Regions from separate parts of the Brevibacillus sp. GCM10020057 genome, predicted to be linked through region 2. Evidence: riboswitches for the same ligand, from Rfam matches in the RefSeq annotation. Region 2 holds a riboswitch; each other region holds the start of a gene.

Region 1 (3,644 bases), on a different contig from region 2:
GCAGGGAGGATTGCACGGGTAGGCGGCTTTTTGTTTTTGGCCGTGAGGGAGAGGGCAAGCAGAACAGAGCGCTGGAGCCGATAGCCTAACGGGCTGTCGGACGTTTTCATCGTCTCGAAGGCAGACTCGATATTTTGCTCATTTACGGATTCCGGCACCGCACGAAAATCCCCATACCTCCGCCAGCCGGGTATGGGGATGATTTATTGTTCCAGATAAGGAAACGTGATGGAAAATTTCGTGCCGACGTTCGGCTTGCTGTTCACGCTCACGGTCCCGCCGAGCGTGTGGATCACGTGGTAGGAATAGGTCAGCCCAAGCCCGGTCCCGCTAGACTTGGTAGAAAAGTAGATAGAACCCAGTCGCTTGATTTGCCCTTCGTCCATTCCTACGCCGTTGTCCTTGATGACCAGGACCGCTTTGCCTTCCTCGACGGACAGCGCGAGATGCACCCGTCCTTTGCGCACATTGGCGCAGGCTTCGATCGCGTTTTTGATGAAGTTGACGAGCACCTGCTTGATTTCGTCCGGATTGGCCATTATGTTGACAGACAACTCCGGCGTGCGCACCTCCAGCTCGACGTTGTGCAGGATGGCGAAGGGCGACATCACCTCGCGCATGACCTTGAGCAGCTCAACGACGTCCACACTCTCGTGCCGAATGGTCAGCGGCTTGGAGATGGCGAGGTATTCGGAGAGGATCATTTCCGTCCGCTGGATTTCGTCCATGCAAATATTCATGTACTGCTGGCTCTTGGCGAGGTCCGTCGGGTTCTCCTGCATCAGGCGCAGAAAGCCTTTGACAGCGGTGAGCGGATTGCGCACCTCGTGGGCGAGGGATGCGGCGACGTGGCTCATCGTTTCGATTTTTTCGTTCTGTGCGTGCCGGATGAAAAGCTCCTTGTCGGAGATCGCTTTGCTGAACAGGGACATCAGAATCCAGATGCCGAGAGAATTTTGCGTCGTGATGACTACCAGGTGGTACGTCAGGTTTTTTACAAAATAGAGGGGAAAGTAAGCATAGGTAAGGGCAAGGGCGTTGATGGAAAAAATGAAGCCGGTCATCAGGACGAACAACGATTTCCGGTGAGTAAGCTTGTAGGTTTTGTACATGAGGAGAGACACCGAAAAGGAGCATATCGAATTGATCAGGGCGACCAGCGTTCCCTCCCCTCCCAGGTAGAGCCGGTAAACGGCAAATTCGCCAAGCAGGATCAAGCCTGTCCGGATACCGCCGTGAACAAGGCCGAAAAACATGATGACGTACCGAACGTCAAAGATGACGCCCTCTTTTACACTGGCTGCAAAAGTCATGCCGAGGAACAAGCTGATCGAACTGGTGACAAGTATGAAGGCACGGCTGTAGTTTCGCATTTTGTCACGATAATAAATATTGAAGAAGACAAACGGAATCAGAACAAAGAAAAGCTGAAGAATTACATCTTTTAATAAATTCATCAAGCATCTCCACCGCGAGCTGACTCTCAATCACCTCCCGTAATTTCGACATCTCCTGCGCCAATCCCTTCCAGTTTGGAGGGGAATTTGCCATAAAAGAACTGGATTTTACAAAAAACCTAGTTGACAGATGGAAATACATTGATTATAGTCTGTATATATTCAAGCAAACGTATGGAAAACAATTACTACTCTTATCCAGAGAAGGCTGAGGGACTGGCCCTATGAAGCCCGGCAACCTAGCACGCGAGATGGATTTCTCCCGCGCCAAGGTGCTAACTCCAACAGGTAGCGATACCTGACAGATGAGAGGCGGAAAATCGCTGATTTTAGCCTCTTTCTGGTGGGAAGAGGCTTTTCTCATTGGCAAAGAACGAGCCCTTTTCTGCGACGAGCTGATTACCAAGGGGGAACAACCATGAAAAAGAAATTTGGCCTGTTGGTCACACTTGCCCTGACAGCATCACTCGCCCTGACCGCCTGCGGCAACGGCGGGGGAGCCGGAACAGCTGCTTCCGGAGGCGCATCCGGCGGCGAGAAAAAGAAAATCGCGCTCATCATGCGGCAGAATGTTGGGACTTTCTCGGCCCAGTACATTAACGGCGTCAAGACCGAAGTGGAGAAAAACGGCGGCGAACTGACTGTCTTCAACGCGGATACCGACCTCGCGAAAATGGCGTCCAACCTCGATGCAGCCATCAACCAGCACTTTGACGGCATCCTGATCGACCACGGTACAGCAGAAGCGCTGCAGCAAGGTACGCAAAAGGCCGTAGACAAAAAGATCCCGGTCGTCCTGTTCGACACCGACATCAGTATCCCGGGCGTTCCGACAGTTGCCCAGGATGACCAGAAGCTGGCTGAACTTAGCCTGGAAAAACTGGCTGCGGACGGCGGCGGCAAAGGAAACATCGTGAAAATCTGGGTTGCGGGCTTTGCGCCGATGGAAAAGCGCCAGATCACCTATGAGGCGTTCCAGAAAAAATACCCGGATATTAAAGAAATCGCGGCGTTCGGATCGGCGACCAACAACACGGCCCTTGACACGCAATCGCAAATGGAAGCGATTCTGAAAAAATATCCGAACAAGGGCGACATCACTGCAGTCTGGGCATCATGGGACGAATTCGCCAAAGGTGCGACCCGCGCGATCCAGCAAGCGGGACGCACGGAGATCAAAGTGTATTCCATTGACTTGAGCGACGAAGACCTGCAAATGATCCAGGAAGCGAATTCTCCTTGGGCTGCAACGGCAGCGGTAGACCCGTCCAATATCGGCCGCCTGCAGGCTGAGACCGTGTTCAAAAAGATCAAAGGGGAACAAGTGCCTGATCTGGTCAACCTGAACCCTGTGCTCGTGAAACAAGAAGATTTGCCAAAGGACAAAAAAGTGACGATGGCTGATCTTCCCCAATACGTAAAAGACTGGGGCAAGTAAGCTCGGATCGGATGGTTGGCTATTCCCGTTGAACGCTCAACGGGAATCTTCCTTTCTATAGGGGGTGTACATAATGTCTGTATTGCGCATGCAAGGAATCGAGAAGCAGTTTTCCGGTGTGCCTGCACTTAAAAGCGTCAGCTTCGAGGTGAAGGCAGGGGAAGTTCACGCCTTGCTCGGAGCAAACGGGGCCGGGAAAAGCACCCTGATGAAAATTCTTACAGGTGCTTATCAGGCGGACGGAGGCACCATCTCCATCGACGGACGGCAGGTCTCCATCCAATCGCCGCAGGACGCCAAGGCGCTGGGCATCCAATGCGTATACCAGGAAGTGGATACGGCGCTGATTCCATACCTCAGCGTAGCGGAAAACATTTTGCTCGACAGACTCGTTCAGTCGAAGGGAGCAGGCCTGATTCGCTGGCAGCAGTTGTACGCGGAGTCGGAGGAGCTTTTGCGCGGCTTTGGCTTTTCCATCCCGGTGAGGATGACGGTCGAGGAGTGCTCGCTTTCGGAGAAGCAGCTGATTTTGATTGCGCGTGCGACCGTGCAAAAGGCGAAGTTCGTCATTTTCGACGAGCCGACCGCGCCGCTTAGCACCAAGGAATGCGAGCGGCTGTTCCAGATCATCGACCAGCTGAAAAAAGCGGGCGTCGGCATCATCTACATATCCCATCGCCTGCCGGAGATTTTCGAGATTTGTGACCGGATCACGATCATGCGGGACGGCCAGCATGTGATTACGACCG
Region 2 (3,644 bases):
CACCACGTGGGACCCGCTGTACGACGACGGCGACCGCGACGATCCGTCAGAGCGGGCGCAGAAGGAAGTCTCTCCGGGGAAATACTTCCTGCGTATCAGCGAATACGAGCAGAATGCGGTGAATGGGGAATACCGGCTGGACCTTTCCTTTACGCCGGTGAAAAAAGATGTGAATGAACCGAATGATTCGTATCGTCAGGCATCGAATCTGGCAGGCGGAACCGTCATGACAGGGACTTTGCCGACGGCTGCCGATTCAGACTGGTTCCAATTTACCGTAAGTGCGGAATCTTACGTAACGATTCGCGCTCCGTTCATTCCGGTTTCCTCCGGCGTGCGGATCGCGCTCTACAGCGGCGACAATTTCAACTACGCGCTCGCGTCCACGAACGAGGTGGCGGAGTTGTCCGATCAGGGCAAAGACATTTTGGGGCTTCGTCTGAAACCTGGGAAGTATTACATTCGTCTGAATAGTGGCGTACCTTTTAAATACGATGCGTATCGGCTGACGGTGAATCAGCAGTTGCTCGTCGGCGGGTATCGGGATATTTCCGGCCACTGGGCGCGTGCCGAGATCGTTCGTTTGAGCAATCGGGGCATTGTCAAAGGGTTTGCAGACGCGACATTCAAGCCAAATGCGGCGGTGACGCGGGCACAGTTTGCGACCATGCTGATTCAGGCGATGCGTGCGAGCGGACTGCCGGTTCCGTCCGCCTATACGGGCAAATCCACGTTCCGCGACCTTCCGAAAAAGCATTGGGCTTACAACAGCATGGGCATCGCTTATCAGGTAGGCATCATGAAGGGCTACCCGAACAGGCAGATGAAGCCGGATCAGCCGATTACCCGAGCCGAGATGGCCTCGATGATTGCCCGCGCGCATAACGTCCTGCTCTATACGCGCAGCACGTCCAGCTACCGGGATGTTCCGACCAGCCACTGGGCATCGCCCGCGATTGAAGCGCTCACCGCAAGAAACTGGCTGAACGGCTACGGCTCGATGTTCAGGCCGCAAGGGATCGCCACTCGTGCAGAGGTCGTCGTATTGATTGCGAAGGCATATAAAATGTAACCACTGGGGAGGATAACGATGATGAAACCAGTCACCAAAGGTCTGTTGGCCGCAGCGATTGGAGGGGCGGCGATTTTCGCCTCCCAGGCCATGGCAGACGGGGTAGGAGGCGTGCCGGGCTCGGTAGACGATCCGGTCGTGACGAAAAGCTACGTAGACCAGCAGATTCAGGCAGCCAGCGGCGGAGGAAGCACCCTGACTGTCGTGGAGGTAAGTCCGGGGCAGACGTTGTACGGCTTTGAAGGGACCGAGTTTATCGTGCGCACCGGCAAGGTACAGGCTGTGGCAGGCGACAAGGGAGACGGCCTGACTGATCTGACAGCGGGCGTAGACCTGCGGGGCGGAGCCGTCGTCGGCACGAACCATCTGCTGCTGATTGCCCGTTCCGATAACCGCGGCTTGCGTCTCGCACCGGGCTACGACGGCATTTCTCACGTGATGGTTCGCGGCAAATACGCTCTTCGATAAAAGTCTATTGACACTATAGACAAAAACAATTATTCTATAATCCGTAATGGATACTCTTATCCAGAGCAGGCGGAGGGACTGGCCCCATGAAGCCCGGCAACCGACGAGAGCGCGGTGCTAACCAGCAGAACAGGCATCTGTTCTGGCCGATAAGAGGATGAAGGAAGCAAAAAGCGCTCAAACCTTTTCCTCCAGCAAGTTGGAAAAGGTTTTTTTCATGCGTTTACGTCGATAAAATCCTGACTCGGCTACCACACTATTTGTATGAGGTCAAAGGAGGTATTTTCTCATGGCTTTGCAAAAAGGTCGTCGTCTGTTCACATCGGAATCCGTCACAGAAGGACATCCGGATAAAATTTGTGACCAAATTTCCGATTCCATTCTGGATGCCATTCTGTCCAAAGATCCGAATGCACGCGTCGCTTGCGAAACATCCGTGACGACGGGTCTCGTTCTGGTTGCTGGCGAGATTACTACCAGTACGTATGTAGACATCCAAAAGCTCGTTCGCGATACGATCCGCGGCATCGGCTACGATCGTGCGAAATTCGGCTTTGACGCAGATACTTGCGGTGTCATCACTGCGATCGGCGAACAATCCGCTGACATTGCCCTTGGTGTAGACCAGGCTCTGGAAGCGCGTGAAGGCAAAATGACTGACGAGCAAATCGAAGCGATCGGTGCTGGTGACCAAGGCCTGATGTTTGGTTTTGCCTGCAACGAAACGCCTGAACTGATGCCACTGCCAATCAGCATGGCGCACAAACTGGCTCGTCGTCTGACCGAAGTTCGCAAAAACGACACGCTGCCGTACCTGCGCCCGGATGGAAAAACACAAGTGACGGTTGAATACGATGGCGACAAGCCGGTTCGTATCGATACGATCGTCATTTCCACCCAACACGCTCCGGAAACCACTCTGGAACAAATCAAGCAAGACCTGATGGAGCATGTAATCAAGCCTGTCGTTCCAGCTGAACTGCTGGATGCAGACACCAAATACTTCATCAACCCGACTGGCCGTTTCGTCATCGGCGGACCACAAGGGGACGCTGGCTTGACTGGCCGCAAAATCATCGTAGACACTTACGGCGGTTATGCCCGTCACGGCGGCGGCGCGTTCTCCGGGAAAGATCCGACCAAAGTGGACCGTTCCGGTGCATACGCAGCTCGCTACGTCGCGAAAAACATCGTGGCAGCTGGCCTCGCTGACAAATGCGAAGTTCAGGTGGCGTACGCAATCGGGGTAGCGCAACCTGTTTCCATCGCGGTCGATACTTTCGGCACAGGAACGATTTCCGAAGAAGATCTGGTGAAACTGGTTCGCAAGCATTTCGACCTGCGTCCTGCTGGCATCATCAAGCAACTGGACCTGCGTCGTCCGATTTACAAACAAACAGCTGCATACGGTCACTTCGGCCGCAACGACCTGAATGTTCCTTGGGAGCAAACAGACAAGGCAGAAGCGCTGAAGCAAGACGCGGCAGCTTTGACAAAATAAGAAGCAGTAGACGGAGAAGAGCCTGGTTTACGCAATCAGGCTCTTTTTTGTTTTTCGCGGCAGATGCATGGGCGCCGCGCGCCCGGTTCGGACAGCTTTGTCCAGTAATTGGGGAAAGGCTTACGGAGGATTTTGTAAGACGATGTCGAATATTTAGTGAGGAAAAAGGAGGGGCTTTCTGCGGAACAAGAGGCTCTTCCTTTTGAAGTTTGCAATCTTTTTATCCGTTCGGCTATTCATGGGAGAAAAAGGAAAGAAAAGTCAGAAAAAAGATGGGGTGCAAATGCAACCTTTTCCCCATGTAGGTACGTCTATAATCATAAGAGAAGCATTGGTTGTTTAAGCCAAATGTCATGGCCTTCAGAAGCCGGGCAAACCAGAAAGATCCACACGATGACGCAGTATGGCGGATGTGGATGAAACGGGCCTCCATCAGCTGTTCACAAAATCGAAAAATGTGTTTGAAGGAGAGCAGTCATGAACCAGGCGATTGACATTAGCATGCTTGATGGAGTCATTAAACGAACAATTGAAACAGTAGAGACAAGCAAAACACAAATATTTGATATAGCCGAACATGCCAGACAGCAAGGCAATTCGCTG
Region 3 (3,644 bases), on a different contig from region 2:
AGCTCCGTATTTATGGATCAAGGGCGCGACTTCCTCGAAGCGCTCCAGTCCGTCCTCGAGGTTGATCGAGTTGAGGATCGCCTTCCCCTGGGAATAGCGCAGCCCCAACTCCATGACCTTCGCATCGGTGGAGTCGATCATCAGCGGCGCTTTCACTTTTTTCACAACATACTGCAAAAAATTCTCCATATCTGCATACTCGTCACGGTCCGGATCGGCCAGGCAGATGTCGATGACCTGTGCGCCTCGCTTCACCTGCGCGCGCGCGATGTCAGACGCTTCCTCGTACTGGCCTGCCGCGATGAGGTCGCGGAATTTTTTCGACCCGATGACGTTCGTGCGCTCGCCTACAAGCAGCGGGCGATTGTCGTCCTCCACGTAGACGACTTCGATCCCGGAGACGGCGCTGACCGGCCTCGTGACCTGTGCGCGCGGCTTGCAGTCTTTCAACGCTTCCGCCATCGCCCGGATGTGCTCCGGAGTCGTGCCGCAGCATCCGCCGGCGATGTTCAGCCAGCCCTGCTCGGCAAAGGCGCGCATTTTCGCTGCCAGTCCTTGCGGGGTCTCGTGGTAATGGCCGTTCTCATCCGGCAGCCCGGCGTTCGGGTAACAGCTCACGCCGCATTGCGCGAGCGAGGCCAAGGTGCGCAGATGGTCGCGCATGAATTCCGGCCCGGTGGCACAGTTCAGGCCGACCGAGACCGGCTCGAGATGCTCCAGCGAAAAGTAGAACGCTTCGATGTTCTGTCCGGCCAAGGTCGTCCCCATCGGCTCGATCGTGCCGGAGAGCATGACGGGCAGCTCTGTCCCAAGCTCCTCGAACGCCTTGCGGATGCCGATTCCGCCCGCCTTGACGTTCAGCGTATCCTGGGAGGTCTCCAGCAAGAGCACGTCGGCTCCGCCCAGAATCATCCCTTTTGCCTGGCGAAAGTAAGCCTCCACCAGCTCCTCGAACGTGACCCCGCCTGTCAGGGACAAGGTCTTGGTCGTCGGCCCCATGGAGCCTGCCACGTAGCGCGGCCATTCCGGTGTCGAAAATGCGTCCGCCGCTTCCTTCGCCAGCTTTGTCGCGGCGATGTTGATTTCCATGTCTTTGTCTGCCACGTTGTATTCGGCCAGGACTACCGAGGTGGCTCCAAACGTATTGGTCTCGATAATGTCGGCTCCTGCCTCCAGATACTTTTCGTGGATGGAGCGGATCACATCGGGTCTCGTCAAATTCAACAGCTCGTTACAGCCGTCGTACTCCTCGCCGCCAAAATCGTCAGCCGTCAGATTTGCCTGTTGCAGCATGGTTCCCATTGCTCCGTCGAGAATCAGAATTTTTCGGGAAAGCTGCTCGCGAAAGGTTGGTTTCATCAGCTTGCTCCTTCTTGGCTTTTTTTTAAGCCCTGTCGTACATGTCAGTGAACGAGATGTGGGTACAAAAAAATCCCCTTCTTTGAAGAAAGAAGAGGATTTGTCCGCGGGATACAGAAGCGCAAAAGTCATCCTCTCATCTTTCAAAGCCGTAGCTTTGCTGGAATTGGCACCGGATTTTAACCGGTTGCCGAGGCTTCATCAGGCCAGTCCCTCTGCCTCTCTGGATAAGAGTTGTACATCGTTATGCGATTGTTTTGAAAAAGCTCGATCACATTTGCAAGTATCTTAACACCCCCCTGACTTCGCGTCAATTGAGATTTTGTCTACTATTTGCTTTTATCCGACTCCATCGCGCCCATTTTTGCAGGAACTGGTCATTCGCCCACGCCATTCTGTACGTCCGTGTATAGACTAGAGCATAACGGAAAGGAGGGGGAAAACAAACATGAGTACATCTTTCTGCGGCGGTTTTTTTGGTGACAGCTTCGCATTGGTGCTCGTACTGTTTATCCTGCTGGTCATCGTTGGGTGCTCTGAAGACTGCTAATGACGGTGGATAGAAAAACGCTACAATGCAAGGCTCATGGATGAGCGGCCGCAGTTGAAGCGGCTCGCTCCCATGCGCCCCGGAATGGATGAACGCCCTCGCTTATGAATTCCCCTACGTGGCAAAGAGCCTGGAATTTCCTCTAGGCTCCTTTTGCGTTTCCTTCTTCCCCGTTCGTTGTCACCCCTCCCTTCCTTTGCTATACTGAAGGGATAAGAAATGGCAAGCGAGGCACGTTAGCGTTTGGCGTAAAGCCTCGGCGCTTGGCAATACTAAAGGAGCGAACCCATGTGGATACACTCGAGGCGCGTGAAAAAGACGAATTTTTATCCTGTCTGGAGACGATCAAGCAGCTTGAGACCAGCGAATTTGAGACATACTCCATCGTAAAGCACCGGGAGTCGGGCGAACATTTCTTGCGCTATTTCCTGTCCCATATCAACCTGTCCGAAGGCGGGCGGCGGGATGACTACGATCACTTTATGCCGCTTGATTCAGACGATGTGCTCGGGCTGATGTTTGGCGAACAGGAGTATCGGTTTCCCGACCATTGGCGCCGCTCGTACCTGCGCAGCGGCAACGACAACCGCCTGATTCCCTTCGATCCGTCGGAGAATTACGACCTGGAAGAAGATGCGGCAGCCGAGCTCGCCATGCTGCAGCAGTTGGAGCTGTTCAAGCAGCAGTGGATGAATGCGGAAAACCAGAGCGCCGAGGAAAGGGAAAAGCTGACCCGGGCTTACTTCTCCGAACTGGACAAGATTTTGAAAAAACCGGAGGAGTGAGTTGCACAATAAGCAGCTCACCAGCTATAATGCTAATGAATAGTTGATTCGTTGATGAGGAGAGTACCTCATGGAAACGGCACAAGCGAGTCGGGGACGGTGCAAGCCCGACGCCAGACCATGCGGGGAAGCGCACCTCGGAGAAGCGGCCTGAAGATCTGCAACCTGGCAGATTGCGTAAGGTTTCGCCGGGACTGCCCGATACAGCAGACAAAGCGGTTTTTGCCTGGCGCAAAAACAACAGGAGTGGCACCGCGGGAGCACAACCTCTCGTCTCTTTCTTACAGGAGACGCAGAGGTTTTTTATTTGGGCACTCCATCTTTTCAATGAGAAAGGGGATTCACATGAGCTACAAACATCTGGTGGCGGAAAAAATCGCCGCTGCGCTCGCACAGCAGGGCGTGGAAAACTTCCCGAAAGATACGGTCTACGGCATGCTGGAAACGCCGCCGAATCCGGCAATGGGAGATATTGCCTTCCCTTGTTTCCAATTGGCGAAAGCATTGCGCAAAGCCCCGCCGATGATCGCCTCCGAGCTTGCCGGACAGTTGGGCGGTGCGCCACTGCGCGAAGTGGCGGCAGTCGGCCCGTACGTCAACCTGTTCCTCGATCAGGCGAGCGTTGCCGAGCAAGTCATCGGCGAGATCTTGACGCAAGGCGCAAACTACGGCAGCAGCAATGTCGGCGGAGGACGCAAGGTGCCGATCGACCTCTCCTCCCCTAACATCGCCAAGCCGTTTTCCATGGGCCATCTGCGCTCGACCGTGATCGGCAACGCGATCGCCAACATCCTGGAGAAACAAGGCTACGAGCCTGTGCGCATCAACCACCTTGGAGACTGGGGCACCCAGTTCGGCAAACTGATCGTCGCCTACCACCTGTGGGGAGACGAAGCCAAAGTGAAGGCAGAGCCGATCAAGGAGCTGCTCACGCTGTACGTGCGTTTCCA
Region 4 (3,644 bases), on a different contig from region 2:
CGTTTCGAGGAGACGCGCTGACCCTAGTCGGCCAACTGCTCGATGTCCGCCATGATCTGATCCATGTCCATTTCGGCGCCCATTCCGTACGCGCGGCGCATGTTGCCGTCCCCGTCCACGAGGAACATGCGCGCCGTATGGGCAAAGGAACCGTCCGGCTGCTTCAGCACAGCGATGCCGAAGTCCTTCGTCACCTTCTCCACGGCCTGGGCATCTCCGCGCAAAAACTTCCAGCCGGTCGGGTCTGCCTGGAACTTCCCGGCGTACTCCTGCAGGACCTGCGCCGTGTCAGAGTCCGGATCGAAGGTGATGCTCACGAACTCCACCTTGTCCCCGAACAGCCCCTTCGTCTTCAGCTCTTTTTGCATCAGCGACATATTGTACGTTGTGGCCGGACAAATATCCGGGCATTTGGTAAACATGAACTCGACCAGGCGCACCTTTCCTTTGCTATCCGAGAAAGTGTACGTCGAGCCGTTGCTGTTTTCCAGCGAAAAGTCGCTGAGCGCCTTCATGACCGGAATTGTTTCTCTGGTCAGGTACTTGTAGCCAAACACGCCGACGATCGCCAAAATCAGGACACCCGTCAGCACGGGGAACCAGTGGCGCTGCAAACCTGTTTCCTGCTGCTGCTTCGCTGCTTCACTCACGAGTCGCTTCCTCCCCCCTAGCGTTTTTACTGCTCTGTTTCTCCTGGCCATGCGAGCATGCCGCCTACCATGTTGGCTGCATCATAGCCTTGGGCTGTCAAATATTCCGTCGCCATATGGCTGCGCGCACCGCTGCGGCAAACCATCACGATCGGCACGTCTTTGTCCAGCTCGTCGATGCGATGCGGCAAAAAGCCAAGCGGAATCAGCTTCGCCTGCTTGATGTGGCCCGCGTTCCACTCGTCTACCTCGCGCACGTCGATCACTTGTACGTTTTCATTCGCTTCCAGCTTCGCCAGCAATTCTTCCGGGGTGATTTCCTTTACGCCATTGCTCATGGTCGATGAATCCTCCTAATCATGTCGTTCTTTTTGCAAATAAGATCCGTTCATGCCATTTCCCATCATATCATACGGGCTTTCGCTTTTCTAACGGGCAAACTGCGCCCCGGCAGTTTGGAGTGCGCCCTTCCGCGTTCCTGACCGCGAAGCCTTCCATATAAAATTAAGAAAGAAATCGCAAGGCCATGCTCTACTTGCCGTTTTCCCTCTCCCGCTCGCCCGATATACCCATTTAATCCTCCCTGATAACTTTTCATTAATTATTGACAGCCAACTGCCTTTTTCATACAATTGTGACAACATCAGATATGCCGTTTTCATCAAGAGTGGTGGAGGGACAGGCCCGACGAAGCCCGGCAACCTGCATGTGAGCATGTGAGGTGCCAATTCCTGCAGAATCCATAGATTCTGAGAGATGAACGTACTTCCGTGTATGACCGGAGCCTTCTTCTACTCAGAGTGGGCTCCGTTTTTTCTTGTTTTCATCCTATCTATAGAAAAAGGAGAGATACTCATGTCGAATCAGCAACAATGGAGACCTGAAACGATTGCCGTACACGGAGGCCAGGAGCCGGACCCGGTGACTGGCTCCCGCGCCGTCCCGATTTACCAGACGACCTCCTACGTCTTCCGCGATACGGAGCACGCGGCTAACCTGTTCTCCCTCAAGGAATTTGGCAACATCTACACGCGCATCATGAACCCGACACAGGACGTTTTTGAAAAACGGGTGGCCCAGCTCGAGGGCGGCGTCGGTGCCCTGGCGACGGCCTCCGGGCAGGCAGCGATCACCTTTGCCATCCTCAACATCGCGGGAGCCGGAGACGAAATCGTCGCATCCAGCAGCCTTTACGGCGGGACGTACAACCTGTTTGCCCATACGCTGCCGCGCCTTGGCCTCAAGGTCCATTTTGTGGATCAGTCCAACCCGGACAACTTCCGCGCGTACGTCAATGAACATACAAAAGCGTTTTTCTGCGAAACGATCGGCAATCCCCGCATTGACGTAGCGGACCTGCAAGCGATCGCCGACATCGCGCACGAAAACGGCGTGCCACTCATCGTCGACAACACGTTCGCCACTCCGATCCTGTGCCGCCCGTTTGAGCATGGCGCGGACATCGTGGTCCACTCCACGACGAAATTCATCGGCGGACACGGCACGGCCATCGGCGGCATCATCGTCGACTCCGGCAAATTCAACTGGAACAACGGCAAGTTCCCCGGCCTGACCACACCAGACCCGAGCTACCACGGGGTCGTCTACACGGAGGCAGTCGGACCGCTCGCCTACATCATCAAAGCGCGCGTCCAACTGCAGCGCGACATCGGCGCCGCCGTCGCTCCGTTCAACTCCTTCCTGTTCCTGCAGGGCCTGGAGACGCTGCACCTGCGCATGGAACGCCACAGCCAGAACGCCCAGGCTGTCGCCGAGTACCTCGCCTCCCATCCGGCTGTTGAGTGGGTCAACTATCCGGGTCTGGTATGCGACGCGAACTACAAGCTGGCGCAAAAATATTTGCCAAACGGCGCAGGCGCCATCCTCACCTTCGGCATCCGCGGCGGCGTGACAGAAGGCAAGAAGCTGATCGATTCCGTGAAGCTGTTCTCCCACCTGGCCAACGTCGGCGATTCCAAGTCGCTGATCATCCATCCGGCGAGCACTACGCACCAGCAGTTGACCGAGGAGGAACAAGTCGCTGCAGGCGTGACGCCAGGGCTGATCCGCCTGTCGATCGGGACGGAGTCGATCAAGGATATTATTGAAGATTTGGAACAGGCGTTGAAGGCGGTAACGGAACAGATCACGGCTTGACCAAAAACAGGCAAGTCCCCCTGGCCATTCTGCTTGGGGGACTTGCTTTCCTATTACGCTCCCGATTGCAAAGCTCCGTCAATTGCCTTTTGGACCATCGACGTGCCTGATAATCCACGCATATACGCGCTCTCTTAGATCAGACCTGCCACTTCCGTCATCCTCGTTTTCCTCCGAAAATCTGGCTATCTCCGCGTCCGAGAGGAAACTTCCGTAGTCTGTATCGTCCAGACTGTCGATCAGTTCGGCCAAATACTTCTGAAACGGCTCGTCCTCATAGCCATGGACGTCATCTGTTCCCGAGGAATTGTCGGCGTAGACGGACGCGGGAATTGCCAGCGACAGGAGAAAGAGAGAAGCAGCTACCTTTTGTCTCCACTTTTTCAATTTCAATCACTCCTTCATTTTCATTTTGGTTTCGTTTCCACAAACGGAAACATATCCCACCGCATCATAAATGGTTTGCTGTGAATCGTAAATCCTCCGTCAGGTTGAGATTCGCTATTTTTCTCGAAGCAAAGCGAAAAGGCGGGGAGTAGTTCCCCACCTTTGCTTGCTATTAGCGGCGTTCGCCAGCTTTTTGAGTTCCTTCGAGGTTGAATGTGAGGTTCACTCCGTCGCCCTGGAAACGGTTTTGGTCTTCGTTTTTGTTCACAAATTCGATACCTACGTAGATTTTGTCGCTATCGCCAGGTCTCAGGTCGAAGTTTTGAGTCCACCAGCTGCTGATGTCCAGCTTGCCCATTGCTTTCAGTTCTTTCAGCGTTTTGCCGTTGTTTGGATTTACGATAATGCGTTGTGGAAGCGGAATGTTTTCATCGGTGCTCTTCAGGAGAT

Evidence for each region. A riboswitch is a leader RNA that binds a small molecule or an ion and turns the genes downstream of it on or off. The one in region 2 is predicted to bind S-adenosylmethionine.
Region 1: linked by a shared signal. The riboswitch ahead of ACFSO0_RS11635 (sugar ABC transporter substrate-binding protein) and the one ahead of metK (methionine adenosyltransferase) in region 2 are both predicted to bind S-adenosylmethionine.
Region 3: linked by a shared signal. The riboswitch ahead of metH (methionine synthase) and the one ahead of metK (methionine adenosyltransferase) in region 2 are both predicted to bind S-adenosylmethionine.
Region 4: linked by a shared signal. The riboswitch ahead of ACFSO0_RS06330 (homocysteine synthase) and the one ahead of metK (methionine adenosyltransferase) in region 2 are both predicted to bind S-adenosylmethionine.

Annotation. Positions count from the first base shown of each region.
Region 1 covers NZ_JBHUJW010000037.1:4,755-8,398, reverse strand. Annotated here, with positions in the region: gene ACFSO0_RS11645 (SagB family peptide dehydrogenase) at 1-22, shown strand, start outside; gene ACFSO0_RS11640 (ATP-binding protein) at 204-1,457, opposite strand; SAM riboswitch class I at 1,649-1,769, shown strand; gene ACFSO0_RS11635 (sugar ABC transporter substrate-binding protein) at 1,876-2,895, shown strand; gene ACFSO0_RS11630 (sugar ABC transporter ATP-binding protein) at 2,969-3,644, shown strand, end outside.
Region 2 covers NZ_JBHUJW010000018.1:88,965-92,608, reverse strand. Annotated here, with positions in the region: gene ACFSO0_RS05455 (S8 family peptidase) at 1-1,072, shown strand, start outside; gene ACFSO0_RS05450 (hypothetical protein) at 1,091-1,540, shown strand; SAM riboswitch class I at 1,594-1,696, shown strand; gene metK (methionine adenosyltransferase) at 1,836-3,041, shown strand; gene ACFSO0_RS05440 (sensor histidine kinase) at 3,519-3,644, shown strand, end outside.
Region 3 covers NZ_JBHUJW010000043.1:1,050,074-1,053,717, forward strand. Annotated here, with positions in the region: gene metH (methionine synthase) at 1-1,359, opposite strand, end outside; SAM riboswitch class I at 1,493-1,593, opposite strand; gene ACFSO0_RS18895 (YjcZ family sporulation protein) at 1,808-1,909, shown strand; gene ACFSO0_RS18900 (hypothetical protein) at 2,200-2,694, shown strand; gene argS (arginine--tRNA ligase) at 3,040-3,644, shown strand, end outside.
Region 4 covers NZ_JBHUJW010000021.1:86,114-89,757, reverse strand. Annotated here, with positions in the region: gene ACFSO0_RS06345 (YqzG/YhdC family protein) at 1-21, shown strand, start outside; gene ACFSO0_RS06340 (SCO family protein) at 24-650, opposite strand; gene ACFSO0_RS06335 (rhodanese-like domain-containing protein) at 677-988, opposite strand; SAM riboswitch class I at 1,306-1,413, shown strand; gene ACFSO0_RS06330 (homocysteine synthase) at 1,506-2,807, shown strand; gene ACFSO0_RS06325 (hypothetical protein) at 2,886-3,194, opposite strand; gene ACFSO0_RS06320 (TasA family protein) at 3,367-3,644, opposite strand, start outside.